2 regions of the Teichococcus globiformis genome follow, and region 1 is predicted to be linked to the other one. Evidence: predicted binding sites of a transcription regulator. Region 1 holds the regulator's gene; the other holds the start of a gene.
The links. The regulator LexA, encoded in region 1, represses DNA repair genes until DNA is damaged. The targets are predictions, from matches to a motif close to TGTTCTANNTANGTTC.
Positions count from the first base shown of each region.

Region 2: the regulator LexA is predicted to act here: its motif matches at 4,205-4,220, upstream of parC (DNA topoisomerase IV subunit A).

Region 1 covers NZ_JBHRTN010000007.1:189,790-204,575, reverse strand. Annotated here, with positions in the region: gene moaC (cyclic pyranopterin monophosphate synthase MoaC) at 1-41, shown strand, start outside; gene ACFOD4_RS06190 (molybdopterin molybdotransferase MoeA) at 38-1,243, shown strand; gene lexA (transcriptional repressor LexA) at 1,397-2,113, shown strand; gene ACFOD4_RS06180 (ComEC/Rec2 family competence protein) at 2,107-4,215, opposite strand; gene gltX (glutamate--tRNA ligase) at 4,343-5,737, shown strand; gene ACFOD4_RS06170 (hypothetical protein) at 5,901-6,212, opposite strand; gene ACFOD4_RS06165 (M20 aminoacylase family protein) at 6,396-7,586, shown strand; gene ACFOD4_RS06160 (ATP-binding protein) at 7,614-8,963, opposite strand; gene ACFOD4_RS06155 (response regulator) at 8,989-9,756, opposite strand; gene ACFOD4_RS06150 (DNA-3-methyladenine glycosylase family protein) at 9,858-10,532, shown strand; gene ACFOD4_RS06145 (aminotransferase) at 10,578-11,765, shown strand; gene ACFOD4_RS06140 (ABC transporter substrate-binding protein) at 11,810-13,057, shown strand; gene ACFOD4_RS06135 (ABC transporter permease) at 13,077-14,786, shown strand, end outside.
Region 2 covers NZ_JBHRTN010000007.1:33,847-48,632, reverse strand. Annotated here, with positions in the region: gene era (GTPase Era) at 1-935, shown strand, start outside; gene ACFOD4_RS05440 (hypothetical protein) at 925-1,206, shown strand; gene ACFOD4_RS05435 (hypothetical protein) at 1,203-1,325, shown strand; gene recO (DNA repair protein RecO) at 1,357-2,094, shown strand; gene ACFOD4_RS05425 (mismatch-specific DNA-glycosylase) at 2,103-2,603, shown strand; gene ACFOD4_RS05420 (Nramp family divalent metal transporter) at 2,649-4,067, opposite strand; gene parC (DNA topoisomerase IV subunit A) at 4,298-6,535, shown strand; gene ACFOD4_RS05410 (hypothetical protein) at 6,460-8,175, shown strand; gene ACFOD4_RS05405 (GNAT family N-acetyltransferase) at 8,150-8,599, opposite strand; gene ACFOD4_RS05400 (glutathione peroxidase) at 8,641-9,192, opposite strand; gene ACFOD4_RS05395 (sulfite oxidase-like oxidoreductase) at 9,185-9,835, opposite strand; gene ggt (gamma-glutamyltransferase) at 9,928-11,694, shown strand; gene fbaA (class II fructose-bisphosphate aldolase) at 11,786-12,880, shown strand; gene ACFOD4_RS05380 (ABC transporter substrate-binding protein) at 13,105-14,703, opposite strand.

The DNA.
Region 1 (14,786 bases):
AGGAAGGCGGCAAGTCGGGGCTGTGGGAGGCGTCCCGGTGATCCCGGTCGAGGAAGCCCGCACCCGCATCCTGGACGCCCTTCGTCCCACGGGTGCCGAAAGCGTTGCCCTGCCGGAAGCCTGGAACCGTGTGCTGGCTACACCGGTGCATGCTCGGCTGACCCAGCCGCCCGCCGACGTGTCGGCCATGGATGGCTATGCCGTGCGCGCCGCCGATGCGAGCCAGGGTGCCCGGCTGCGTGTCACCGGCAGTGCGCCGGCGGGCCATCCCTTTTCCGGCAGGGTCGGTCCCGGCGAGGCCGTGCGCATCTTCACCGGTGCCGTGGTCCCCGCAGGTGCCGATGGCATCCTGTTGCAAGAGGATGCGATGCCGGAAGGCGGCTCCGTGCTGGTGGAAGAAGCCGTGGCCTCCGGGCGCTGGATCCGTCGCGCCGGGCTTGACTTCACAGCCGGCGACCTGCTGCTGCCGGCCGGTCGGCAACTGACGGCGCGCGACATCGGCCTCGCCGCCGCCGCCAATCACCCCTGGCTCAGCGTACACCGTCAGCCGCGCATCGGCATCCTCGCCACGGGCGACGAGATCGTGCTGCCCGGCGAACCTCTCCCGCCCGGCGGCATCGTATCCTCCAATGCCCATGCCCTGGCCGCCCTGGTGCGGGCCGCAGGAGGAGTGCCGCTGGTGCTGCCCATCGCCCGCGACGATGTGAACGCCATTGCCGCCGCCGCGTCGGAGGCGCGCTTCTGCGACCTGATGCTCACCACTGGCGGCGCCAGCGTGGGCGAACACGACCTGATCCAGCAGGCACTGGGTCCGCAAGGCTTCGCATTGGATTTTTGGAAGATCGCCATGCGGCCGGGCAAGCCGCTCATCTGGGGCAGGCTCGGTCAGACCCCGCTGCTCGGCCTTCCGGGCAATCCGGTTTCCGCACTGGTTTGCGGCGTGTTGTTCCTTTGGCCTGCTCTGGCAGTGCTGCGCGGCCGGCCCGCCGCCGCTCCGCCGCTGCGCCCGGCGATCCTGGGAACGCCCCTGCCGCAGAATGACCGGCGCGAGGACTACCTTCGGGCAACGGTGACCCGCCGCGAAGATGGCGTTCTGCAAGTCACCCCCGCTTCCCGCCAGGACAGTTCGATGCTCCGAACACTGGCCGGCTGCGACGCGCTGATCCGGCGTGCTCCGGACGCTCCGGGTCTTGACGCCGGAGCCTGGACGGAGGCGCTCATTCTGTCCGAGCTCGGTATCTGAACGGTGCCGCAGAGGCGTCGCAGTCCGCTGTGTTGAGAATCGGGACGATCCTCTGTTGACGGCACACCAAGAACTTTCCTAGAACATCGTACGGGTTGCTGCTTTGTTCGCAACCGCACACGCCGCCGATCCGGCCGTTCCGGGGAGCCCCGCATGCTCACGCGCAAGCAACATGAGTTGCTGATTTTCATCGACAATCACCTGCGCAGCACAGGCTTCTCGCCCTCCTTCGAGGAAATGAAGGAGGCGTTGCAGTTGAAGTCCAAATCGGGAATCCACCGCCTGATCACGGCGTTGGAGGAACGTGGATTCCTTCGTCGCCGCGCCCACCGTGCACGGGCCCTGGAGGTGCTTCGCCTGCCGGAAAGCGTGGCTCCCGCGCCCCGGACCGACACCGCCCGGGCGGCAACCGCCTTTGCTCCCAATGTCATTCGCGGGAACTTCGCCTCCAATCTTCCTGGGGCCAGCCGCAATGCGCAGGATGCCGCTGCGGTTCACCTCCCGCTCTATGGCCGCATTGCTGCCGGCCAGCCGATCGAGGCGCTGCGGGACCAGGGCAGCACGGTGGAGGTGCCCGCCGCGCTGCTGGGTGGCGGTGATCACTACGCGTTGGAGGTTGCGGGCGACTCCATGGAGGGTGCCGGTATCCTGGATGGCGACACCGTCATCATCCGCCGCGGCGACATCGCGGACAATGGATCGGTGGTGGTGGCCCTGGTGGACGAGAACGAGGTGACGCTGAAGCGGCTGCGGCGCAAGGGCAATTCCATCGCTCTGGAAGCGGCCAATCCGCGATACGAGACGCGCATCTTCGGCCCGGACCGGGTCAAGGTGCAGGGCCGCCTGGTAGGGCTTCTCCGCCGCTACTGAGTGCGCGTCGCCTGTTGCTCCATCTCCCGGCGCTTCCAGGCCGGGAGGGGGGGTGGCGGGACCCAAGGGCGGTCGCCCCGCGCGGCCCGGTCCGACAGCACCCTTACACCGTCGGTTCCCAGCCAGATCGCATGGGCCCCGTCACGCCAGACGCTGAACCGGTCCACGACGCCTACCCCCCGGCAGCGTCCCCGGATCGGTTCAGCCGAGACCATCAGCGTCGCATCATCGCAATAGGCCAGCGCCCTCACCTCCTCCGCCTCTTGCCCACGCTTGGGTCTCGGCACACGGATCAGCATGGCCACCGGCCCACCTGCTATCGGCTGGAAGCGGCAGGTCCGGTCTTCGCAGCGCAACGTGCCGTTTTCCGGCCCTCCGTCAGACGGCAGCGCCTCTGCATCATCCTCTCCCATGCTGCGCAACCAGTTGGCCCTCACAAAGCCGGAAGCGCCGGTGTTGCGCTGAATGATCATGCCTTCCTCGGTCCGGAAGGCGATCAGCCGCGCATCGGCGGAAACCAGCATGTCCGGCGGTGTCACGAAAAATGCGCCGAGCAGGCCGGCCATCGCCACCGGCGCGCCCCACCAGCGCCAACGCATGCGCCAGAGGCAGAGCCACAACAAGCCGAAAGTGGCCAGCAGCAAGCCCGCCGGCGGAATTGGGAATGCCGTGAGAGCGGCGCCCGGCCAGGACGCCACGGTTCGCGCCGTGAACAGCGTTGCCTCGACCCCCAGCCCCATGACGCGCAGGGCCCATTCTTCCAGGCCGAACGGCATGAGGGCAGCCGCCAGCATTCCTGCCGGCATGACGATGAAGGAGGTCAGCGGCACCGCCACCATGTTGGCCGCCACGCCGTAAAGCTGCAGCCGGCCAAAATGATGCAAGCCGTAGGGGGTCGTCGCCAGCCCCGCCAGAAAGGAAGTCAGCACTGATCCCGCAAGCAGGACCACCGGCCGCCGCCACCATTCCGGGCCGCGCTGCCACCGCAACATGAAGCGTCCGCTCAACTCGGCGCCTGCGATGAGCACGAGGACGGCGGCGAAGCTCATTTGGAAGGACGGGCCGAGAAGCGCCGCCGGTTGAACCGCCATGACGATCATGGCAGCAAGACCCAGGACGCGCAGGGACAATGCGCGCCGCCCCAGCATGACACCCAGGGTGACCACCGCAGCCATGGCAAAGGATCGTTGCATGGGCACCTGCGCACCCGTCAGCATAAGGTAACCGAAGCCCAGCAGCAGCGCTCCGGGCGCCGCGATCTTCTTGCTGTCCCAGCGCAGGGCAATGGCCGGGACCAGCGCTATCATGAAGCGTACCACGCCGAATCCCAGCCCCATCACGATCGCAATGTGCAGACCCGAGACGGACAGCAGGTGGGCCAACCCTGAATCCCGCATGGCGATCATGTCGTCGTCTGGAATGCCACTCTGACTGCCGGTCAGCAACGCGGCTGCGATGGCACCTTGTCCGCCGTGCAGCACGGCCATGACCCGCCGTTCCAGAACCGTCCGGGCCTGGCCGAAGGGCGCCTTTTCACGTGCTCCCTCCAGCCGTTCCGCCGGCCCTAGGGCGAAGCCGGAGCCACCCAGCCCGCTGAAATAGGCATCACGCTGAAAGTCCCAGCCCCCGGGATAAGGCGGCGCCGAGGGAGGTCGGATCAATGCCCGTAGCCGGATCCGCTCGCCCGGCAGGGGCTGAAGCGGATCATCAGCCCGCAGCCGGATGCGCAGGAAGCGCGGCAGAACCGGCTCTTCCGGGGCAAAGCGTGCTTCTGTCAGGGTCACGCGGAGGCCTTTCGGCAACATGTCCACCGCTTCAACCAGCCCTTCCACGATGACCGCCGTGCGCGGAAGGTCGAGCGGCGGCGGCATCCGGGCGGCGTGCCAGCCAGCCAGGGCGAAACCCAGGCTGGCCATGCCGGCCAAGCCCAGCAGCCAGGCAGCCAAGGCGCGTCGTCGGAGCGCCACAGCGGCCACCAGGAGCGGCAGAGGCAGGACCCACCAGGCAGCGGAAGGTTCATTCGCAACGGAGAAGTAGGCGATGATGCCGGTACCCATGGCCACGGGGAGCCACAAGGGCAGGCGGTGCCACTCGGCGGCCATCAGCTCCAACAGAGCCGCCCATGTCTTTTTGGCGATGGAATTATCTCCGGATCATCAACTTATGCGCGCACTCTACAGCAGGCGTCCGGGGTGATAGAAGCGTCTGCTCGAAGGAATTCGCCGAGCCATGACCGTACGCACCCGCTTCGCCCCCTCGCCTACCGGATACCTGCACATCGGCGGTGCCCGGACGGCGTTGTTCAACTACCTTTTTGCCCGCCATCATGGCGGCCAGTACCTGCTGCGCATCGAGGACACGGACCGTGCCCGATCCACCCCGGAAGCGGTGGCACAGATTCTGGAAAGCCTCGACTGGCTGGGCTTGCAGGCTGACGAGAAGCCGGTGATGCAGAGCACGCGCGAGCTCCGCCATGCTGAGGTGGCGCGCGAATTGCTGGCTGCCGGCAAGGCGTACCAGTGCTTCTGCACGCCGGAAGAACTGACCGAGATGCGTGAGACGGCCATGAAGGAGGGCCGCCCGCCCCGTTACGATGGCCGCTGGCGCGACCGCGACCCTGCTGAGGCGCCTGCAGGCGTGAAGCCCGTCATCCGCATCAAGGCTCCGCGCCAGGGCGAGACGGTGATCAACGACCTCGTCCAGGGCGAGGTGCGGGTGAAGAACACCGAGCTGGATGACATGATCATCCTGCGGTCGGATGGGACGCCCACATACCTGCACGCGGTGGTGGTGGACGACCATGACATGGCCATCACCCATGTGATCCGCGGTGACGACCACCTGACTAACACCTTCCGCCAGGTCATGGTCTACGATGCTATGGGCTGGACGCGGCCGCACTTCGCTCATGTGCCGCTGATCCATGGCGCGGACGGCGCCAAGCTGTCCAAGCGTCATGGCGCTGTGGGCGCGCTGGAGTTCCGCGACCAGGGCTACCTGCCCGAAGCGCTGTGCAATTATCTTCTGCGCCTGGGCTGGGGCCATGGAGACGAGGAATTCGTTCCGCGAGAGCGTGCCATCCAGCTCTTTGAGCTAAAGGATGTCGGCCGCGCCGCCAGCCGCATGGACTACGCCAAGCTGACACATCTGAATGCCCAGTACCTGCGGCAGAAGGATTCGGACGCGGTGACTGGCGAGGTGCTGGAGATCCTGCGACGCAGCGGTCCGCTGCCGCAGGGAGCCGCCACCACCATCCGCGCGCTGATGCCGGACATTCAGCCGCGTGCCCGCACCCTGAACGAGGCCGCCGCCATGTGCGGCTTCGCCATCGCCACGATCCCTCTGACCTTCGAGCCCAAGGCGCAGGCGCAGCTGACGGCTGAAGCCAGGGCGCGGCTGCTCGACCTGGCCGAATTTCTGTCCGAGGCGCCCTGGGAGCGCGAGGATCTCGACAAGTGGCTGCGCGACTATGCCGAAGTGAAGGAGATCAAGCTTGGCGCTGTCGCCCAGCCGCTGCGCGCAGCACTGACAGGCTCCACCCAGTCGCCGCCGATCGACGCCGTGCTGTTTGCCCTGGGACGGGAAGAAGCCTTGACGCGGATCAGGGCGGCGGCGGACTCCTGAGGGATACTGCCCTTCAAACTTCCTACGGACGAGGTGATCTTCTGTATCCGCGACCGGGCAGCGCGGCCGGGCCTGCCCGGCCGTAGCCCAAGTCTGAGCTTTCTCGCGCGTCCCGAATTGGTCGTTGCGGCCTCTGGTGGGAGAGGCTAGCCCCTCTCAGCGTTCACCCGAAGCTGGCGAAGACCCGCCGGTCACGGTTGTCCTGCATCAGCCGGCTGATACTTGGCACCTTCTCGAAGCCGAGGCCGGCTGGCAACGCCTCCTCATCTTCCAGCGTCACCTTCGCGTAAGACTCGCCGCCGACCTTCTCCCACTTCCCGGCCGGCTTCTTGACCTCGAGGTTGACCACGGTAGCCTTCAGCACCAAACGAACAATGGCCTCTTTCGGGGCATTCGGCTTGGTCAGACTCGGATGCCCGCAGATCATCTGCCAGCCATTCTTCAGGGCCCAGGCCGTGAGCGCGTCCTTGTCCATGGGGACAATCTCCTTGATCCACTGGGAGCCTAGCGGCAGGCCACCCGGCGGCGACAGGGGCGGCCCGCACAATTCGCCACACGACGCTCTTTCCCTTCGCGTTACGGCAGGTCATGACTCGGCTCTCGCAGGCGCGGACGGCTCTCGCCCGCCGCGTGCCGGGATTGCCGGGAGATCGCCCTCGTGAACCAAGCCCTTCTTGCCGAGCTGCGCACCACGCAGTCCGGCCTCGCCACCATCCGCCAGGACATCCACGCCCATCCCGAGATGGGTATGGAGGAGAAGCGGACCTCTGCCCTGGTGGCCGCCAAGCTGCGGGAATATGGGTTGGAGGTGTCCGAAGGTGTGGGCAAGTACGGCGTCGTCGGCACGCTGAAGGGCAAGCTGCCTGGCCAGCGCGCCATTGGACTGCGCGCCGATATGGACGCGCTGCTGATCCATGAGGCCACCGGCTTGCCCTATGCTTCCACCAACCAGGGCACCATGCATGCCTGTGGGCATGACGGCCACACCACCATGCTGCTTGGCGCGGCGCAGCACCTTTCGCGGCACCGCGATTTCGGGGGCACGGTGCATTTCATCTTCCAGCCAGCCGAGGAAGGCCGCGGTGGCGCCAAGGCCATGCTGGCGGACGGGCTTTTCGAACGCTTCCCGGTGGATGCCGTCTATGGCCTGCACAATGAGCCATCCTTGCCGCTGGGCCGCTTCGCCATCCGCTCCGGCCCCTTCATGGCGGCGCCGGACCGTTGGGTTGTCACTTTCCGCGGCACGGGTGGCCATGGCGGGGCCGCAGCGCATCTCTCCACCGATGTTACCGTGCTGCAGGCACAGTTCATCCTGGCACTGCAGACCATCGTCAGCCGCAACATCTCCGCGATCGAGGCCGGGGTGGTCAGCGTCGGCGCCATCGAGGGCGGCTCCTTCGGCTCCACCAACGTCATGCCGTCGGAAATCCGGGTGGGCGGCACGGCGCGCTCCTTCCTTCCGCATGTTCGCGACACGATCGAGCGCCGCATGACCGAACTGGCCCAGGGGCTGGCCGCCAGCTTCGGCTGCCAGGCGGAGGTAAATTACCGCCGCAATGGCACGCCGCTGGTGAACCACTCGGAGCAGACTGCGATCGCCGTGGCGGCCGCCGCAGCCCTGGTCGGCGCCAACCAGACCGATGGCAATGCCCAGCCCGTCACCGGGGGCGAGGACTTCGCCTATATGCTGGAGGCCCGCCCCGGCGCCTTCATCTTCATGGGCCAAGGTGCCGGGGGGGCCACCTCCGAGGGGCTGCACACGCCGACCTATAACTTCAACGATGACGCCATCCCTTACGGCGTCGGCTACTGGGTCAGCCTGGTACGGGAAGAGCTTGAACTCGCCTGATGTTTCGGCCGGCCGGGGCGTCCACGCTCAGGCCGGCAGCGTCACCACCGCCGACAGCCCGCCGCCCACCCGGTTGGCCAGCACCACGTCACCCCCATGCGCGCGCAGGATATTGCGCGCAATGGGCAGACCGAGGCCGGTGCCGCCCGTTTCGCGGTTGCGGCTGGTTTCCAGCCGGCGAAAAGGCTGGAACACTGCTTCCAGCGACTCTTCCGGGATGCCGGGGCCGTCATCCTCCACCCATAGCCGCACCAGCCCCGCGGCGACCCCGCTCTTGCCGTCCAGACGGATGCGAACCCGTCCGCCATAATTCAGGGCGTTGCCGACCAGATTGGCCAGAGCCCGCTTCAGCGCGATAGGCCGCGCATGGATGCGCAGCCGCTCAGGCCCTTCGTAGGCCGCATCCTCGTTGGAAAGTTCGGGCCGGGCGTCGGTGGCCTCGTCCAGCACTGTGCGGCACAACGCAGCGAGGTCGAGCGGTACCGAGGGCTCGGTCGCGGCGTCGTCGCGGGCGAAGGCCAGGGTGGCGTTGACCATCGCTTCCATCTCATCAAGATCGGCCAGCATCTTTCGTCGCTGCTCGTCATCGTCGAGGAACTCCGCGCGGAGGCGCAGCCGGGTGATGGGGGTGCGCAGATCATGCCCAATGGCCGCCAGCATCTGCGTGCGGTCGCCGACGAAGCGACGGATGCGCTCGGCCATGGTGTTGAAGGCTCGTGCCGCGGTGGCCACCTCGTGCGGCCCATTCTCGGGCAGCGGCGGCGCGTTGACGTCACGTCCCAGTCGCTCGGCGGCGCGGGCCAGCGCGGAGACAGGCCGCGTCAGCCGCCGGGTCGCCCACAGGATCAGGCCCAGCGCCGCGCCTGTCATCAGCAGAAAGGCGACAAGAAAGGTTTCGGAGTGCCAGGGCCGCGGCGGCGGCAGTTCCAGCATCAGGTTGACCCAGTTGTCGTCCGGCAGCTGCGCCGCGACCACCAGCATCCCCGGCCCAGGCCCATTGGCCAGCAGCAGCGAGCGGGGCCGGAGCCGTGCAGGCAGCAGGCGCCATTTGCGCAACTCGAACAGTTCCACCAGCCCGGGCGTGGCCCTCGGCATGCCGGGCCTCACCGCCGGCACCGGCGACAACTCGGCCCGTAGGCCGCGCATCAGATCGACCTCAAACAGCATGGCCTCGCGCCGGTCCGCCGGGGCGAGGATGGCCGTGCGCCAGAAGATGAAGGCCCGTCCGGCAATCTCGCGCGACACGGTGATGCGCTGGAGGTCCAGCCGATCCAGCGCGTGGATGGTCAGGCCTGCCGTTTGCACCATTGTCAGGGCGAGGGTCAGGAACAGCGCCGTTCGACCAGCCAGGCTGGTCGGCAGGAAACGGCGGATCATGCCTTCTCAGCCGGCGCGCGGGCGCTCAGAAATGCGCCTCCGCTGGGCCGGACGCCGCGGCAGTGGCCCGATCCGCCGTTTTCTCCACAGTGGCCGCCAAAACATAGCCGCCGCCGCGCACCGTCTTGATCAGGCTGGGGTTTCGTCCGTCATCCTCCAGCTTGCGCCGCAGCCGGGACACCGCAACATCGATGGCGCGATCGAACGGGCCGGCCTGCCGCCCACGCAGCAGGTCCATCAGCATGTCGCGGGTCAGCACCCGGTTGGGCCGCTCCACCAGCACCATCAACAACTCATATTCGCCGCCGGTCAGCGGAACCTCGACACCGTCTTGATTCAACAGGCGCCGCCGCGCCGGCTCCAGCGTCCAGCCGGCAAAGCTGATGGCCTTGGCAGGAGGGTCCTGCGTGGCCGTCCCTTCGCCATTGGCTCTGCGCAGGACCGCCCGGATGCGGGCGAGAAGCTCGCGCGGGTTGAACGGCTTGGCGACGTAATCGTCGGCGCCCAACTCCAGACCGACGATGCGGTCGGTTTCCTCGCTCATGGCTGTCAGCATGACGATGGGCACATCCGACTGGCTGCGCAGCCAGCGCGCAAATTCCAGGCCAGACTCCCCAGGCAGCATCAGGTCCAGCACCACCAGGTGATAGCGGCCCAGCGGCCAGAGGCGACGCGCTTCCCGGGCATCGCGTGCGGCCGAAACGCGACACGACTGCCGTTCGAGGAACTTCGACAGCAGATCGCGGATTTCCCGGTCATCATCGACGACGAGGATATGCGGGGGGGGTTCCATATTCTCGACCATAATGCGGATATGGCGATGCCGCCTGCCTGGCATGTTACAGGTTTTTTCGATTCCATGTGTTGTTGCATTTCGTTTCAAAGGGTACCGCAATGACATGTGGTGCAAGCACGGAAAGCGCACCACTGCCGGGCGCGCTGCCGGCCTGGGTGGAGGCGGGCCTTGCCGCCCTTTGCGTTGCTGATCCCGATTTTGCGTCCATCATTCCGGCTGCGGGGCCACTGCCTTGGCGAAGCCGCTCCCGCGGCTTCGGCGGGCTGGCGCGCACCGTTCTCGGGCAGCAGATCAGCAATCAGGCCGCGGAGGCGATCTGGCGCCGCTTCTCTGCCCTCCCCGGCGCCTCCACGCCCGAAGGCATGCTGACACTGACCGATGAAGAGTTGCGGATCGCGGGGTTGTCGCGGCCCAAAGTGGCCCATCTTCGGAGCCTGGCAGCTGCGTGCCTGGACGGATCGTTGCGGCTCCATGAGTTGCCGGGGATGTCTGATGAGGTGGCCATAGACCATCTGGCGGCGCAGCGAGGCCTCGGTCCATGGACTGCGCAGGTCCATCTGCTGTTCGCCGAGGACCGGGCCGACATCTTTCCTTATGCCGATGTGGCCCTGGCGGCGTCGGTGCAGCATCTGAAGCAATTGTCGGCTCGACCCTCAGCCCCTGCCCTGATCGGCATCTCGGACCTGTGGCGGCCCTGGCGCTCACTGGCGGCACGCCTGCTGTGGCACCACTGGCGGCATGTGACAGGCCGTCCGGCCGGAGAATCCGGCTGAGCCGGGGTGGCCGTCCGCGCAGCCGCGTGACAATCTCGCGGCACCATGCCGAGCCTCCCCTTTTCCGCCCGCGTCCGGGCCACAACCGCCCCCCCCATTCCCGCGGCGCGTCAATGGGCCGCCCTCTACAACGGCGATGCCGGGCCGATGCTGGATCTTACCCAGGCCGTTCCAGGTTACCCTCCACATGCCGATATGCTGGCGAAGCTGGCCGAGGCCGCCGTCAGCAGGGCGGCCGCCGGCTATGGGCCGATCGATGGCGAACCCGGGCTGCGCGAAGCGCTTGCGGCGGAACTCTCGGCTTTCTACCGCAGCCCGATCAGCGCCGGCGACGTGGCGATCACCGCGGGCTGCAACCTGGCCTTCACCATGGCCATGACGGTGCTGGCCGGTACAGGGGATGAGGTTCTTCTGCCAACGCCCTGGTATTTCAATCACCGGATGGCGCTGGAACTGCTGGGTATCGGTACCCGCGCCCTTCAAACCCGGGCTGAGGACGGCTTCATCCCCGATCCGCAACGCTTGGCGGCGGCTCTGACACCCGCCACGCGGGCGGTTGTACTGGTGACGCCCAACAATCCAACCGGCGCTATCATTCCGCCCGCTATCCTGGCCGAGATCGCGGCGATCTGCCGTGCACGGGGGGTGTGGCTGGTGCTGGACGAGACCTATCGCGACTTCCTGCCTGAGGAGGCCACTCCGCCGCACAACCTGTTCGCTGAAGCAGACTGGCGGGATCACGTCGTACAGCTTTATTCCTTCAGCAAATCCTACTGCATTCCCGGTCATCGCGTCGGCGCCATCCTCGGTGGCGGCGCCTTCCGGGCGGAGCTGTTGAAGCTGATCGATACCATGCAGATCTGCGCACCGCGCCCGGCGCAGGCTGCGCTTTGCTGGGCGATCCCGGCGCTGGCTGGCTGGCGTGCAGGCAACCGCGCCATCATGGCTCGCCGCGCCACGAGCTTCCGTGCCGCCATGGGCGCGGCACCGTCCTGGCGCATCGATGCCATGGGCACGTATTTCGCGTATCTCCGCCTGCCGGAGGCTTTGCCTGACGGGTTGGCGGTGGCTGAAGCGCTAGCGTCCCGGCACGGGTTGCTGACGCTTCCTGGGTCCTTCTTCGGTCCGGGGCAGGAGCGGCATTTGCGGCTGGCCTTCGCCAATGCGCCGGAAGAATCGCTGGCCGCTCTGCCGGAGCGGCTCGCCGCCCTGGACATCTGCGCCACGGCCTGAATGATGCGGCAGCGACGCCGCGCCCGACAAAGGACGTTTCCGCCATGACCGACCGCCTCACCGCCCCGCCCCCGAACGGACGGCGGGCCCTGCTGGCAGGAGCAGCGGGGCTGGCCGCGGCGAGCCTCGCAATGCCTGCCCTTGTGCGCGCGCAGTCCTCGTCCATCCGCGTCGGGGAGATCAATTCCTACACCGCCCAGCCTGCCTTTCTGGGCCCTTACCGCAATGGCTGGCTGCTGGCGCAGGAGCAGGTGAATGCCGCAGGCGGCATCGACGGGCGGCCCATGGAAACCCTGTTCCGGGATGATGCCGGACGCCCGGAAGACGCGGTACGGATCGCCGCCGAGCTGGTGGCGTCGGAGAAGGTGGCACTGCTGGGTGGCGGCTACCTGTCCAATGTTGGGCTGGCCCTGGCCGACTACGCCCGCCAGAACAAAGTGCTATACGCCGCATCCGAACCATTGACCGATGCTCTGGTCTGGTCCCGGGGCAATCGCTACACCTTCCGCTTGCGGCCTAGCACCTACATGCAGGCCGCCATGCTGGTGGAGGAGGCGGCGAAACTGCCCGCCCGGCGCTGGGCAACCATCGCGCCCAACTATGAATACGGCCAGTCGGCCGTGCGGTGGTTCAAGGAGTTGTTGGCCAAGGCACGGCCCGATGTGGAGTTCGTCGGCGAGCAGTTCCCCGCGCTGGGCCGCATCGAGGCCGGCTCCACGGTTCAAGCGCTGGAGCGGGTGCGGCCTGATGGCATCTTCAACGTCACCTTCAGCACCGACCTGCTGAACTTTGTCCGGCAGGGCAATACGCGCGGCCTGTTCGAGGGCCGTTCGGTCGCCTCCATGCTGACCGGGGAACCGGAGTATCTGGAGCCGTTGGGCGAGGAATGTCCGGAGGGATGGATCGTCACCGGCTACCCGCGCGACGAGCTCGACAATCCCGTCCACACCGCGCTGCGCGACGCCTACCGGGCGCGGTTCGGGGAGTTGCCGCGCTGCGGCTCCATTGTCGGCTACGATACTGCCCTTGCCATCGCCACCATGCTGCGAAAGGCCGGCAGCACGGAGGTCGAGCGCATGGTGGAGGCGTTCAAGGGACTGCGCTACCCGACCGGCTATGGCACCGGCGAGGTAGAGTTCCGCGCCCTGGATCACCAGGCCACGCTGGGCGCCTTTGTCGGGCGGACCAGCCTGAACGGCCGGGTGGGTCGCATGGTGGACTGGCGATACGCGGATGGCGCACGATATCTGCCCTCGGACGAGCAGGTGAAAGCCTGGCGTCCGCAGGGCTGATCCGGCCTTGGAGATCCTAGTGCTCCAGGCCCTGAACGGCCTGGCCAGCGCCTCGTCCCTGTTTCTGGTGGCCTCGGGACTGACGGTGATCTTCGGCGTCAGCCGCATCGTCAACTTCGCCCATGGCAGCTTCTACATGCTGGGCGCGTATCTGGGCTGGACGCTGCTGAGCCAAGGACCGCTCGCCGATGCGGGGTTCTGGGGCTTTTGGGGCGGTATCCTGCTGGCAGCACTGGCTGTGGGTGCCCTGGGCGCGCTGGCGGAGACGGCCATTCTCCGCCGCATCTACCAAGCGCCGGAACTGTTCCAGCTGCTCGCCACCTTCGCCCTGGTGCTGGTGGTGCAGGACCTGGTGCTGCTGCTTTGGGGCGCGGATGACAAGTTCGGCCCCCGCGCTCCACTGCTGCGAGGCGCCGTGCAGATCCTGGGGCTGCGATTTCCGCTCTACGACCTGTTCCTGATCGCGGTGGGGCCGGTGGTGCTGGGTCTGCTGTGGTTGCTGTTCCACCGCACCCGCTTCGGCATCCTGCTGCGTGCTGCGACGCAGGACCGGGAGATGGTGGCCGCGCTGGGCGTCGATCAGAAGCTGCTGTTCACAGGGGTATTCGCCTTGGGATCGGCACTGGCCGGGCTGGGCGGCGCGTTGCAGATCCCGCGTGAGGCGGTGACCATCCACATGGACATGGCCGTGATCGTCCAGGCCTTCGTGGTGGTGGTGGTTGGCGGGCTCGGTAGCCTGCCGGGAGCCTTCCTGGCGGCGCTGTTGATCGGCGAGTTGCACGCCTTCGGCATTCTGGTGTTTCCCCGCATCACGCTGGTCCTGGTCTTCCTGGTGATGGCGGTGGTGCTGGTGCTGCGACCCTACGGGCTGTTGGGCCGCAAACCTGAGGGTGAGCCGCCCGCCTCGGAACTGGCGCCCCCCCTTCCCGGGCCGACGCCTCGCTGGGTCAGCGGCTTCCTTCTGGCCGCGCTGGTGACGCTTCTGGCGGTGTCGCCTTGGCTCGGCGAGTATCCGCTGATCCTGCTGGCCGATTTCGTGGCACTGGCCCTGTTCGCGGCGTCGCTTCACTTCATCATGGGTCCGGGCGGCATGGCGAGCTTCGGCCATGCCGCGTATTTCGGTGCCGGCGCCTACGCCGCAGCCTTGCTGTCCCACCACTTCGCTGCGCCGATGGAGGCCGGGCTGCTCGTCGCTCCCTTCTTCGCCGGACTGGTCGGGCTGGTGTTCGGCGCCTTCTGCGTGCGGCTTTCCGGGGTTTACTCCGCCATGCTGACGCTGGCCTTCGCGCAGATCGCGTGGAGCGTTGCCTTCCAGTGGAGCGAGGTGACGGGTGGGGACAACGGGATCCTCGGCGTCTGGCCCAGCGCCTGGGCCGCCGGAAAGCTGACCTACTGGTACCTGTCGCTGGCCTTGTGCGGCCTCGCGATCTGGCTGCTGCGCCGGGCAATTCGTTCACCTTTCGGACTGGCTCTGAGGGCGCAGCGGGACAATCCGCGGCGCGCCGAGGCCATCGGCATCGACGCCTTCCGCATCCGCTGGGCCGCCTTTGGCTTGGGCGCCGCAGGCGCCGGGCTGGCCGGTGCGCTCTTCGCCTATGGCAAGGGCAGCGTGTTCCCCTCGTCACTTGATATCCCGCGCAGCGTGGACGCGCTGCTCATGGTGCTGCTGGGCGGAGTGCAGACCCTCGCCGGCCCCGTGGTGGGCGCCATCGCCTATGCCGGGCTTCAG
Region 2 (14,786 bases), 160 kb from region 1:
CCGTGCCGGACCAGCCGGGCACCCCTCCCGCCGGCCCTGCGGAGCAGACGCGCTGCGGGCTGGTGGCGGTGGTGGGCGCGCCCAATGCGGGCAAGTCCACCCTCGTTAACAGGCTTACCGGCAGCAAAGTGACGATCGTCTCGCCCAAGCCGCAGACCACCCGCTTCCGAATCCGCGCCGTGGTGATGCAGGGCCCGACGCAGATCGTGCTAACCGACACGCCGGGCATCTTCGCACCCCGCCGGCGGCTCGACCGCGCCATGGTCGCCGCCGCCTGGGAAGGCGCGCAGGACGCCGATGTGGCGCTGCTGATGGTGGATGCCCGCGCCGGCATGACCGAGGCGGTGGAATCGATCATCTCGGTCCTGAAGCGCTCCAAGGTGCCGATCTGGCTGGTGCTGAACAAGTCGGACCTGATCGACACGAAGCGCCTGCTGCCGCTCACCGCCTCGCTGAACGAAGCCCTCTCCTTCGAGGAGACCTTCATGATCAGTGCCGAGACCGGCGATGGGCTGGACCGGCTGATGACGGCGCTGGCCGCCCGCCTGCCTTACGGTCCCTGGCTGTTCCCCGAGGACGAGCTGTCGGATCTGCCGGAGCGCATGCTGGCGGCCGAGATCGTGCGCGAGCAGATCCTGCGCCAGACGCATGAGGAAGTGCCGCACCACGCCACGGTCGAGACCGAGCAGTGGCAGGAGCGGCGCGACGGATCCGTGCGCATCGACTGCACCATCTATGTCGGCCGGGCGAGCCAGAAAGCCATCCTGATCGGCGATGGCGGGCGCAAGGTGAAGGAGATCGGCCAGCGCGCCCGCTCCGAGCTTGAGAAGCTGCTGGAGCGTCGGGTCCACCTGTTTCTGAACGTCAAGGAGCGCCAGGGCTGGGACGAGGAGCGCGCGCGGCTGCGCGCCATCGGCCTGGACGATGCCGGCTGACGACCCTCCGGTCCAGGCACCGCCGGGCAACCTTTCGGCCGGGAATCTGGTTCACAACGAGCGGCTGAAGCTCACGGCGGGGTGGCTGAACACCCTGGCCTCGGCCAGCGTGGTGGCCGGCGGCATCTCCCCCCTCGTGGCCATCCTCTACGGCTTCAGTCAGCCGCATCAGGCGGGCTGGCTTGTAGCCCTGGTCAGTCTGGTGTGGATTCTGGGCGGGATCGCACTACATTGGATGGCGAGGAGCCTGTTGAAGGGATTGCGACCATGACGTTCCTGGAGGCCTATGCGGTGTTCGGCGTCCCGGCCGTCTTCCTGGGAATCGGCGGCATGACCTGGTGGATCGTTGGCCGGCAGGACCGGCGCGAACGGCAGCACGCGTCCCGCTGACGGGCCGCCCCTTCCTCACCCTTCCCGCATCATGGAATGGCAGGCGCCGGGCATCGTTCTGGAAACTCGTCCGCATGGCGAGGGCGGTGCCGTGATCGCCCTTCTCACCGAAACGCAGGGGCGGCATCTGGGTCTGGCGCGCGGCGGCGCTTCGCGCGCCCAGTCGGGGCTTTGGCAGCCCGGCAACCTGGTGGAGGCGCGCTGGATTGCGAGGTTGCCGGAACAGCTTGGGCATTTCAGCGCCGAGATGGTGCATCCTTCCGCGGCGCTCGCCATGGACGATCCGCTGGCGCTTGCCCTGCTGAACTCGGCCTGCGCCCTGGCCGCAGATGCCTTGCCGGAACGTGAGGCACAGCCTCGTGTCTTCTCCGGCCTGCTGGCGCTGATGGCGAACCTGAACCGCGGTGCCGTTCCGCTCATGGCCGACTACATTCGATGGGAAATGCTTCTGCTCGAAGCACTGGGCTATGGGCTTGACCTGTCCGCCTGTGCCGTCACGGGCGTGACGGAGCCGCTTACCCATGTCTCGCCCCGCTCCGGCCGGGCGGTCAGCGCGGAAGCGGCCGAGGCTTGGCGGGACAGGCTGCTGCCGTTGCCATTGTTCCTGCTGGGCGGCCAGGGAGAGAACGAGCCGGCGGAATGGTTGAAGGGAATGCGGCTGACCGGGCATTTCCTGGCCCGCGACGCGTTCGGCGCCCGTCATCGCCCGGTTCCGCCGGCGCGGGAGCGGCTCGAGGCCCGGATTGCCGCCTTGCCCGCTACGTCATGAAGGAGCCGGTGCTTCCCGACCTGCTGGCGCCGGGACTGCGGCTGGTGTTCTGCGGCTCGGCGCCCGGCACGGTGTCGGCGGCCCGCCGCGCCTACTACGCACATCCGGGCAACCGATTCTGGTCCATCCTGCATCTGGCCGGGCTGACCCCGCGCAAGCTGGCGCCGGCGGAATACCCCTCGCTGCTGCAGCTTGGCATCGGGCTGACGGACATGGCCAAGCATGCCAGCGGCAATGACAACGAACTCCCGCCGGATGCCTACGACCCGGACAGCTTCGAAGCCCGCATCCGTGCCGTCCGCCCCTCAGCCCTGGCCTTCACCGCCAAGGCTCCTGCAGCCGCCTTTCTGCGGCGCCGCACCGGTGCCATCGCCTATGGACGCATGGAAGGGCCACTGGATTTCCCGCCTGTCTGGGTCATGCCCTCCACCTCCGGTCAGGCCAGCCGCTTCTGGGATGCGCGGCCCTGGATGGCGCTGGGTGAGTGGTTTCGCGGCGAGATCGCGTGACGGGGCAAGGACTGCCCGCCTTCCAAGGCGGGCAGCAGGGTGTTTTTACACGATCCGAAGAGCGCTCAGACCCGTGTAGACGCCCAGAAGCACGATGGCGATGCTGCTGACAACCAGCAGGGCGTTGAAGGCCTTGCCGCCGCGGATCGCTGGATCGGTTTCGGTGTTGCGCAGGTGCCAGACGGCCACCACCGCCGCCAGCAGGAAGACGCCCGTGGCAGCACCGCCGATCTGGATCATCAGCACGGGCGACTGGATGGTCAGGTACGCGATGCACCAAACAATGGGCAGCCCCACAGTGAAGCCGCGGATCCACCGCGTCCGCTGGGCGGGAGCATGCCAGTTCACCACACCCATCTCGGCCAGCAGGTTGACATACATGCGCGACCAGCTCGGGATCGCAGCCCAGACGGTGGAGCCCAGCACAACAACCGCGCCGATCAGGAACAGCACACCGGCCCATTCGCCCAGGGTGTCGGTGTACATGCGCGACAGCACCGTGATCATCTCGTTCCCGCGCGGAACCAGGCCCTGTGGGTTCAGCACCGCGGCGCCCATCAGGTAGAAGGCCAGAGTGCCGAAGGTGTAGATGCACCAGGACACGAAGGCATCCTTGTACATCACGTTGATCCAGCCCTTGGCGCGCCGCTTCCACGCTTCCGAGCCGTCATTCGGCCCCACATGGCGGGCGTAGCCCTTCTCGACACACCAGTAGGTATAGAAGGTGAGTTCGTCGGCGCCCACGCCGGTGATGCCGAACATGGCGATGGCGGCGCCAATGGCGCCGGCAGGGATGGTGAAGGCCAAGCCCGTCGCCAGATCATCCATGCCATAGGGAAAGGGCGTGAAAGGCAGGCCCAGAGCGATGGCGATGGTCAGCATGGAGAACACCACGACCATGCCTGTCGCACCGCGTTCGATCAGGCTGTAGTTGTTGGAATACAGCATGGCCACGCTGGCGACGGTGATGATGACTGCCCAGGCCGCCACCGAAACGCCGCTCATCGGGTCTCCGCCCAATGGCAGGAGGATCGAGCAGGCAATCGCGGTTCCACCGATCACACCGCCCATCTGCAGGAACTTGGTAAGCGCCATCAGCAGCCAGAGAACGTTGATCCACCCGAGCCTGCCGATACGGGGGCCAACCTTGTTGTAGCCGGTCAATGCAGGCTGGCCGGTGGAGATGGTCCACCGGGCGAGCTCCACCTGCACCGCCACCTTCACGAAGGTGGAGACGATAACCATCCAGAGGAGGTAGAAGCCGGCCTGGGCGCCCAGGGTCGTGGTGGCGATCAACTCGCCTGATCCGACGATCGAGGCGCTGAGGATCAGCCCCGGCCCAAGATGCTTCAGGGACGGTCCCCATCCTGTGGGGGCTTCCATGACGGCCTTGGGATCAAGATGGTATGGATCGTTTCGATCGACCCTGTCGTGGTCCAATGCTGCTCCTGCACCAGCGCTCATTCCTGTTTTTCCCCCATTTTTGCCGTCTGAAGCGCAAAGGCTCCAGGGCAGTGATCTTGTATGACGACCATGACCAGACCGGCCCGGTGCGTCGACCCCCTCAGGCCGCATCTTCACAGGCTTGTGAGCCTCCAATTCGTTCGTGATATGTTCCAATTTCTTGTGAACGGCGCTGGCTTTGCGGGCCGCACTGCGCTAGCCGATGCGCGCCGACCTGCCTGGAGGAGCCCATGCCCGACGACATAACGACCCTGCCCGAAGGCGGGGATGTCAGGCCGACGAGCCTCTCCGCCGCCTTGTCGGAGCGTTACCTCGCCTACGCCATGTCCACCATCACGGCGCGGTCCCTGCCGGATGTGCGCGATGGGATGAAGCCTGTGCACCGCCGACTGCTCTGGGCCATGCACCAGCTGAAGCTCGACCCGGCGGCGGGCTTCAAGAAATGCGCCCGCATCGTCGGCGACGTGATGGGCAAGTTCCACCCGCACGGCGATGCCTCGATCTACGAGGCCATGGTGCGGCTGGCGCAGGAGTTCGCCGCCCGCTACCCGTTGGTCGAGGGCCAGGGCAACTTCGGCAATATCGATGGCGATAATGCCGCGGCCATGCGTTACACCGAGGCCCGGCTGACCGCCATCGCCAGTGCCATGCTGGAAGGCATCGAGGAGAATGCGGTCGATTTCCGCGCCACCTATGATGGCGAGGAAAAGGAGCCGGTTGTGCTGCCGGCCGCCTTCCCCAACCTGCTCGCCAATGGGGCCGCCGGCATCGCGGTGGGCATGGCGACCTCCATCCCGCCGCACAACGCCGGCGAGCTGTGCGCCGCCGCCCTGGCGCTCATCGCCAACCCCAAGGCAGGCATCGACGAGCTTCTCGGCCATATGCCGGGGCCCGACTTCCCGACCGGCGGCGTGCTGGTGGAAAGCCCCGAGGCGGTGCGCGAGGCCTATGCCACCGGCCGCGGCGGCTTCCGCATCCGCGCGAGGTGGGAGAAGGAATCGCTGAAGAACGGCACCTGGCAGATCGTGGTCACCGAGATCCCCTACCAGGTGCAGAAGTCACGGCTGATCGAGCAGATCGCACAGCTGATGGAGGAAAAGAAGCTTCCTCTGCTGGCCGATGTGCGCGACGAGAGCACCGACGTGATCCGCCTGGTGCTGGAGCCCAGGAACCGCGCCATCGAGCCTGCCATGCTGATGGAGACGCTGTTCCGCGCCACACCGCTGGAGAGCCGCTTCTCGCTCAACATGAACGTGCTGGATGCCAGCCGCACGCCGCGCGTCATGGGGCTGCGGGAGGTGCTGCAATCCTGGCTCGACCACCGGCACGAGGTGCTGGTGCGGCGCAGCCAGCACCGGCTGGATGCCATCGCCCGCCGTCTGGAAATCCTGGACGGCTACCTGATCGCCTATCTCAACCTCGACGAGGTGATCCGCATCATCCGCGAGGAAGACCATCCGAAGCCGGTGCTGATCAGCACCTTTTCGCTCACGGACGTGCAGGCCGAAGCCATCCTCAACATGCGGCTGCGCTCGCTTCGCAGGCTGGAGGAGATGGAGATCCGCCGGGAGCACAAGAAGCTGGTGGCCGAGCAGAAATCCCTTCAAACCCTGCTCGGAAGCGAGAAGGCGCGCTGGAAGAAGCTGGCCGAGCAGATCGCCGAAACCCGCGCGAAGTTCGGCGAGGAAACGCCGATTGGCCGGCGCCGCACCGTTATCGACGGCACCGCCGCGCCGGTTGTCATCGATGAGCGTGCCTTCGTGGAGCGCGAGCCTATCACCGTGATCCTGTCGCAGAAGGGCTGGGTGCGCGCGCTGAAGGGCCATGTGCCGTTGGACCAGGAGCAGAAGTTCAAGGAGGGCGATTCCCTGCGGATCGCCCTGCACGCGCAGACCACGGATCGCATCTGCCTGTTCGCCACCAACGGCAAGTGCTTCACGATCAAGGCCGATGCGCTGCCGCGTGGCCGCGGCGACGGACAGCCGGTGCGTCTCATGGTGGACCTCACCAACGAGGACGATGTGGTCGACCTGTTCGTCTGGGCGGAGGATCGCAAATACCTCGTCGCCTCCAGCGATGGCCGCGGCTTCGTGGTGAAGTCGGAGGACATGCTGGCCGAGAAGCGCACCGGCAAGCAGGTACTGACCGTCGATGGCGGCATCGAGGCCGCCGCCTGCAAGCCGGTGGAGGGCGACACCGTCGCCGTGCTAGGCGAGAACCGCAAGCTGCTGGTGTTCCCGCTGGAACAGGTGCCGGAAATGGTGCGCGGCCGCGGCGTGGTGCTGCAGGGCTACAAGGATGGCGGCATGGCCGATGTGAAGGTGTTCGACGGCAAGGCCGGCCTGACTTGGCGCATCGGCGAGCGGGTGCGGCTGGAAACCGACCTGACCACTTGGCGCGGCAACCGTGCCGGCGCGGGGCGGCAGCCGCCGAACGGCTTTCCGCGCTCCAACCGCTTCGGGGACTGACGCTCCTGGTTCCGGGCCGCCCCATCGCGGCGGCGTTGCTGGCGCTGGCCCTTCTGGCAGGGACGGGGCCGGCCGCGCCCCGGGCTCAACCGGCTGCGCCGATGCCGGCGATGCCGGAGCTGGACCCGCGCGCGCCTCGGGCCGAGGCGCATGCCGCCCGGTGTGGCGCCGGCACCGAAGGATTGACAGGCGGTCCAGGACGCGACCTCACGCTGGATGTAGGCGACCTCCTGCCCTTCGCGCGGGAAATCCTGGCCCGGCGAGATATCCGTGTCCTGCCCGGGCGCGGCGGTTCGCCATGGCGGCTGGAACTGCATCTGGAGAACCTGCGCGACCTCCCGGCGCCGGAAGGGCACCCGGCAACGATCTACCTGCCGGGTGAGGATGCTTCCCGGGTGCTGCAGGACCGGCGCTCGGCGATCCGGCAGCTCTGGCGGGTCGATGAGGCAACAGTGAAGGCTGCCGACATCGCCTACGACGTCCGGCATGACGCGCTGGGCACGCCGCCTCGCCTCGACCGGCCGGGGTTTGAGGCGGAAATGCCTGATTATCGCTTGCTGCGCATCCATGCCGACCTTCATTCCGGCTTTGCTGCGGTGGTTCTGGAGGCCCGCCCGGATGCGGACCTGCCGCCGCACCGCATCTATGCCATTGCGGGCACCCATGTGTTCGAACACCGGGATTTCCGCTCCTGGGCTTCCGGCCTGACGCTCGGGCGGGCGCAGTTCACCTCCAACGCTGCCCTCGCGATGATCCGGGAAGCGGCCGACTATGCTTCCGATCCCGCAAGCGGCGGCGAGGTGTTCATCACCGGCCAGAGCCAAGGCGGATTGGTCGCGCAGGGCATCGGCTTTCTGCTGCAATCCTTTCTGGATACCCGACCCGGGGCCCCGCGCCTGGCACATGTGGTGTCCTGGGGCGCGGTAGGCGCGGGCGAAGTGCTGCGCGCCACCATGAGCACCGCGCGGGAAGGCGGCGGACGCGGCTACGGCGCCCGCTTCGAGCGACACTGGGCCGCCACCGACCAAACTTACCCTGCGGCAGCCGATGTCTGGAACGCCATCACGCGGCGCTGGGCAGCGTTTCCGGAAGGGAACGAAGAGCGGGCGGTGGGGGACATCATGGGCCGGATGCGGGTGCTCGGCTATTTCTTCGAGATCGACCTTTTCGCCCGCGCCGGCAGCTTTCCCGGCACCACCCTGGCCTTTCCGACCTCGCTGATCCTGCCCGACAATTGCGACCTGACGGTGGTGGAGGCGCTGTTCGGCATCGGCGCTGGGCGGTTCGGCGTGCGGCTGGAATCGCATTTCCTGAAAGGTTACCGCCGCGCCGTGGAGCGCGGCGCGATCGCCGTGGCCCGGCCCGCCCTGCCGGCGAAATGGGATTGGGTCATGGAGGCGCAGCAGGTGCTCGACCCGCTGGGTTATGCTTGGCTGCAAACGCTGTATTTCGATGGCCCGGGTTCCGCGCGGGCGAACTGGGAACAATGTCGGGCGGCACCGGAATGGACCACTCCCGCCAACCTGTCCTGTCGGCAGGGATGGTGGCCGGGCTGCGCTCCGCTGCCGGAGGAACGCCGCTGGTGCCTGGTTCGCGAGGCGCCGCCAGGCATGGTCAGCCCGATTGGAAGCGCGCCATGAAGCGGGCGGCGGGGCCGTAGGAGGCAAGCTTTTCCAGCAGGGCGGCATCGGCATGCTCGGTAAAGCCGAGCCTCGCCCACAAAGCCGCCGTGCCCCCTACGGCGACCAGGGACAGGCTGGGCAGCGAACCGGCGTCGGCGCGCATCAGCTCCACCAGGGTACGCGCCGCGCCCTGCCCGCGCGCCGCGGGCAGCAGGGCGGCATCGTGCAGATAATAGGTGTCCGGCCGTTCCGGCAGTGCGCCGAGCAGACTGTCCAGCGCCGGCGGGCGGGCGAAGCGCCAGGGATGGGCGATGGCGTAGCCGAGTGCCGCTCCCTCTTCCTCCAACATGCGGCAGCCCTCCGGATGCAGGGCGAGCCGCTCGGCAAAGACGGTCTCACCCTCGGGGAATTGCTGGTGCACCTGGGCGGCGATGCGGAGCACGGCTGGCAAGTCCTGCGGCCGCATGAGCCGCCAACCGGCCCTCATGCCAGGGCAGCTCCCAGGGCCTGGCGCAGCGAGGGGGCGTCGGGCTCCACGTTGCTGGGAAAGGCGTGCAACAGCCGTCCATCCCGTCCCACCAGATACTTCCAGAAGTTCCAGCGCGGTGCCGCGCCACCCGGCTGCGAAGCGGCCCACCGATAGAAGGGGTGCGCCGCCGCGCCCTTCACATGCACCGGCGTGGTCAGCGGGAACTGCACGCCCCAGGTCGCCTCGCAGAAATCCTTGATCGCGTTGCGGTCGGCATTCTCCTGGTTGAAGTCGTTGGACGGCGTCCCAAGCAGCATCAGCCCGCGTGGGCCATAGCTCTCGTGCAGAGCCTGCAGCGCCGTGAACTGCCGGGCGAAGCCGCAGAAGCTGGCGGTGTTGATCACCAGCAGCGGCTTGCCTCTCCAGTCGGCTAGGTTGATCTCGCCGCCCTCGATCGCCTCGAAGCGGAAATCATGGCCACCGGCCGCGGCAGGGGCGGCGGCCATCAGCATCGGCACGCCGAGCGGCATCGCGGCCAGCAGAGTACGGCGGGACAGGTCAGCCATAGCGTTCCTCCATCCAGGGATCGCCGCGGTCATGATAGCCGCGTTCCTCCCAGAAGCCGGGTTCATTCTGCGCCAGAAAGGTGATGCGCTTCAGCCATTTCGGGCTTTTCCAGAAATAAAGATGAGGCACCACCAGCCGCACGGGCCCTCCGTGCTGGCGAGTCAGCGGGGCCCCTTCCCAGGAATGGGCCAGGATGTTGTCGGACCGGGCGAAATCTTCCAGCGTCAGGTTGGTGGTGTAGCCGTCGGAGGCGCCGAGGCTAACGAACCCCGCCTGGGATTTCGGCCGCACAAGATCGAGCAGCGTCTCCACCGCCACGCCGTCCCAGCGATTGTTGAAGCGCGACCACTGGGTTACGCAGTGGATGTCGTTCAGCCGGCTGGCCGGATCCAGTTCAGACAGCCAGGTCCAGTCCAGCGTGATCGGGCGCTCCACCAGCCCGTCCACCGAAAGCCGGAAGTCCTCCCGGCGGATCTCCGGCTGGATGCCGAGATCGAGCACCGGCCAATCGGTCACCAGCCGCTGACCGGGCGGCAGTCGCTGCTCCGGCGGCGCGGCCTGGCCAGTCAGCAGCCGGCCCTCCCGCGCCCAGCGTTGCTTGGTTTCCACCAGCTTGCGGCGGGTACCCTCGGGCTCGTCCATATGCCACCTGCTCCTTGCACGATCAGATGGGGTGCTTGGCCCCACCCTGGCAAGGCTGCTTATCCTCGGCGTCCCACCCTGGAGGAGCTCCTATGCCAGGTTCGATTCGCCGCGCCTTGATCGCCGCCCCGCTGCTCGCCCTGCCGCTCGCGCTGCTGGGCGGCAAGGCCACCACTGTCCTGGCGCAGGATACGCGTCCCATGGCCGCCGCGCCGGACGTGCCACGTCCGCCCACCCGCGCCGGCCGCCAGATGGTCGCCGCGGCGCACCCGCTGGCAGCCGAGGTGGGGCTCGACATGCTGCGGCGCGGTGGAGCGGCGGTGGATGCCGCCGTGGCCGTGCAGGCGGTCCTGACGCTGGTGGAACCGCAATCCTCCGGCATCGGTGGCGGCGCGCTGATGCTGCACTGGAACGGGCTGAACCGCCGGCTGGAGGCGTGGGACGGGCGTGAGACGGCCCCCCGTGCCGCCTCGGAGAATTTGTTCCTGCGTCCGGATGGCACACCGCTCACCTTCTACGAGGCGGTGCTCTCCGGGCGCAGCGTGGGCGTGCCGGGGGTGCTGCCGATGCTGGAGGCCGCGCACCACGAGGGTGGCCGCCTGCCCTGGGCAGATCTCTTTGCCCCCGCCATCCGCCTGGCCGAGGAGGGCTTCCCGGTTTCGCCGCGCCTCGCCGGGCTGATCGCCGAGGACGCCGAGCGGCTGAAGCGCGATGCCGCCGCGCGCGCCTACTTCTTCGATGGGACCGGCGCGCCCTGGCCGGCCGGCCACCTGCTGCGCAATCCGGCTCTGGCGGAGACCCTGCGCCTTGTCGCGCAGCGTGGCGCCGCCGCCTTGCAGACGGGCCCGGTCGCCGGCGACATCGTGCAGGCCGTTGCCGGTCATGGCGATGCCGGCAACGGCATGACCGCCGACGACCTCGCAGCCTATGCGCCGCGCAAGCGCGAGCCGCTCTGCACCCCCTACCGCCAGTGGCGCATCTGCGGCTTTCCGCCACCGTCCTCGGGGGGCATCGCGGTGGCACAGATCCTGGGGCTCCTGGAGCATTTCAACGTGGCTGCGCTGGATCCGCACAGCGCCGAGGCCGCGCATCTGCTGGTCGAGGCCGAACGCCTCGCCTTCGCCGATCGCAACCTTTATGTGGCCGACAGCGATTTCGTGCAGGTGCCGGTGCACGGGTTGACCGAGGACGCTTACCTGACGCTGCGCGCGCAGCTGATCGAGCGGGGGCGTGCCAACCCCGAGCCCCGCCCAGGGCAGCCGCGCTGGCGCGAGGGCAAGCTGGCGCCGCAGCCGCCGCAACCCGAATCCGGCACCAGCCAGGTCAGCATCGTCGACGCCATGGGCAATGCCTTGTCCATGACCACCACGGTGGAGGATGCCTTCGGCGCCCGGCTGATGGTGCGCGGCTTCTTTCTGAACAACGAGCTGACCGACTTCTCCTTCCGCCCCGCCATTGACCGCCGGGCGGTGGCCAACCGGGTGCAGGGCGGCAAGCGGCCGCGCTCCTCCATGTCCCCCACCCTGGTCTTCGATGCCGAAGGACGGCTGCTGGCCAGCCTCGGTTCCCCTGGAGGCGCACGTATCATCCCCTATGTGGTGCAGACCTTGCTGGGGCTGTTGGACTGGCGCATGGACCCGCAGGCGGCCGTATCCCTGCCGCGCATTGGCAGCCTCGGCCTTGCCGCCGAGCTGGAGGAGGGCAGCGCCGCAGCATCACTTGCCCCTGCCCTCCAGGCGCTGGGGCACCGAACGGAGATCCGCCCCATGGTCTCGGGCCTGCAGGTCATCTCGGTGGCACCGCACGGATTGCTGGGCGGCGCGGACCCGCGGCGCGAGGGCGTCGCCGTGGGTGATTAAGCTGTCCGGCTGTTTACCGCAGGGGGAGGCGCGCGAAACCGCGAGATGCGGTAGGCTGTTCTTCACCACTCTTGTTCAGCCGGAGCCCCAGATGGACCAAGCCGCCCCCAGCACCAAGACCCGCCTGAAGCCCGGGGTTGTCACCGGCGCCGACTACCTGGCCCTGCTCGATGCCTGCCGCGAAGGCGGCTATGCCCTGCCCGCGGTGAACGTGGTCGGCACCAACAGCATCAACGCGGTGCTGGAAGCGGCGGCGAAGAACAAGTCCGACGTCATCATCCAGCTCTCCAACGGCGGCGCCAAGTTCTTCGCCGGCGAAGGCTGCCCCGATTCCGCCGCTGCCCGTGTGCTGGGTGCCGTTTCCGCCGCGCAGCATGTCCACACCGTGGCCGCGGCCTATGGCATCTGCGTCGTGCTGCACACCGACCACGCCGACCGCTCGCTGATCCCCTGGGTCAACGGCATGATCGACCACGGCGAGGAGTTCATGAAGCGGACCGGCAAGCCGCTCTTCTCCTCCCACATGCTGGATCTTTCGGCCGAGCCGCTCGACGACAACATCGCCGAGTGCAAGACCGTGCTGACCCGCATGGCCAAGCTGGGCATGAGCCTGGAGATCGAGCTGGGAGTCACCGGCGGTGAGGAAGACGGCGTCGGCCATGACCTGGAGGAAAGCGCCGACAACGCGCACCTCTACACCCAGCCCGAGGACGTGCTGAAGGCGTGGGAAGTGCTCTCCCCCATCGGCCACGTCACCATGGCGGCCTCCTTCGGCAACGTCCACGGCGTGTACGCCCCCGGCAACGTCAAGCTGCGGCCGGAGATCCTGAAGGCCTCGCAGGAAGCCGTTGCCGCCAAGTTCGGCGGTGGCGACAAGCCGATGGCGCTGGTGTTCCACGGCGGATCGGGCTCGGAGAAGAGCAAGATCACCGAGGCCGTGTCCTACGGCGTGTTCAAGATGAACATCGACACCGACACGCAGTTCGCCTTTGCCGAGCCGGTCGGCGCCTATGTGCGCCAGAACGGCGTGGCCTTCGAGCACCAGATCGACCCGTCCAACGGCAAGCCGACCAAGAAGCTCTACGATCCCCGCAAGTGGCTCCGTGCCGGCGAGAAGGGCATCGTCAAGCGCCTGGACGAGGCCTTCGCGGATCTGGGTTCCACGGGCAAGACGCTGGCGGGCTGAGCGCCGCCCGGAGGGGGGTTCCGCCCCCTTCCCGGTTTCCTTTCAGCGCGTCGGGTTGGGACTGCGCCGCGCCGCGCGGCGGCAGGCTCCGCCACTTCCCGATCATGATGACCAATCCCACATCGCTCGCCGATAACGCACCCGGCGCCTCTGCGGAGCGTCCCAGCGCCTCAGGCTGCGGGAAAGAAAGCTTGAGAGGGGACAGCGCCCCCTCTCAAGGCACTTCAAACGCGCTCGATATTCCACATGATCGCGAAGCCCGGCACGCGGCCCTTCAAGTTCTTGTTGATCGCCGTCATGCCCTTGTAGGCACCGACCGGGATGTAGGGCAGTTCGTCCATCACCACACGCTGCATCTCTTCGCAGAGCTTCTTCTGCGCCGCCTGGTCAGGTTCCAGGAACCATCGGTCGCGCAACTCCTCCAGCCGCGGCATGTCCGGCCAGCCGACCCACGCCCCCGCACCATTGCCCCGCAACGGGAAATGAGCCGAGGGATCGGCGAAGTCAAAGGAGGAGAAGGAGGTCAGCACCATGCTCCAGCCGCCCTGCTCCACCGCCTCGCGCGAGGTGCGGCGCTGCACCACCGTGCCCCAGTCGCTGAGCGCGATGTCGGCGTTCATCCCTACACGGCGGACCAGGTCGGCCGCCACCTGCGTCAGCGCCGTTGGCGCCAGGATGTCGGTGGGTCCGATCAGCCGCATCGGCTGGTTGGTATAGCCGGCCTCGCGCAGCAACGCCTTGGCCCGGTCGACGCTCCGTTCGCCCCGCAACGGCTCCAGCGCCACCTCGGTGGCCATTGGCGCGCCGGGGGTGAAGACACCGACATTTTCGAAAAAGAGCGATGGGTCCGGCCCGACAATGGCGCTCATGAAATCCGCCTGGCTGATGGCGGGCAGCAGCGCCTGGCGGACCTTCTTGTTGTTGAACGGCGCGTGCAAGTGGTTGAAGCGCAGCACCGCCATCAGCGGCAGCGGGTCGATCGGCTCGATGGCAAGTTGCCGGCTGCGCGCCAGCAACTCCTGGATTTCCGGCGGGGGCTGCTCGAACCAGTCGATCTCGCCCGTTTGCAGGGCGGCGGCGGCGGTCGAAGCGTCGGTGATGATATGCCACTCGACGCGATCGAATTTCGGCCGCTTCGGGCCGGCGGTCAGGCTGGGCTGGCCTACCGGCGTCGGGCTGTAGTTCGCATTCCGCTCATAGACCACCATGCTACCCGAATTGAACTCGTCCGCCTTGAAGCGGAAGGGCCCGCAGCCGGTCGTGTCGCGGATCTGCGTGAAGGCGTCGGTTTGCGCCAGCCGCTCGGGAACGATGAAGGGCGGGCTGTTGCTGACCTGCGCCAGAGCCGCCTTCAGCATCGGAAAGCGTTGCTTCAGGCGAAAGCGGAAGCGCCGGTCGTCCAGCACCACCAGCTCATCCACGAACATGGCGAGTTTCTGCCCCATGGGGCTGCGCTTCATCCAGCGCTGCAGGCTGGGCACCGCGTCCTGCGCACGCACCTTCTCGCCATCGTGGAAACGCGGGCCATCGCGCAGGGTGACCGTGACGCTGCGGCCCTCATCCTCCTCCAACATGCCCTCCGCCAGCTGCGGGTGCGGAGTGAAGTTGCCGTCCATGCCATAGAGCGTGTCATGGATCATGTAGGCGTGGTTGCGGGTGATGTTGGCGGTGGTCCAGACCGGGTCGAGGCTGGTCAGATTGGCCTGCGGCACCAGCCTCAGCACCCGTTCCCGCGCAGGCTGGGCAATGGCGAAGCGGGCGGGCGCGCCCAGGGAGACACCGGCAGCCCCCGCGGCCGCCAGCAGATCACGACGACGGATCATCTTTCCCTCCAGAGGATGTCGCCGGCCATGGAACAGGAGCGTCGGGTTCCGGGCAAGGCCTGGCATGCCGCTATCGAGGACCC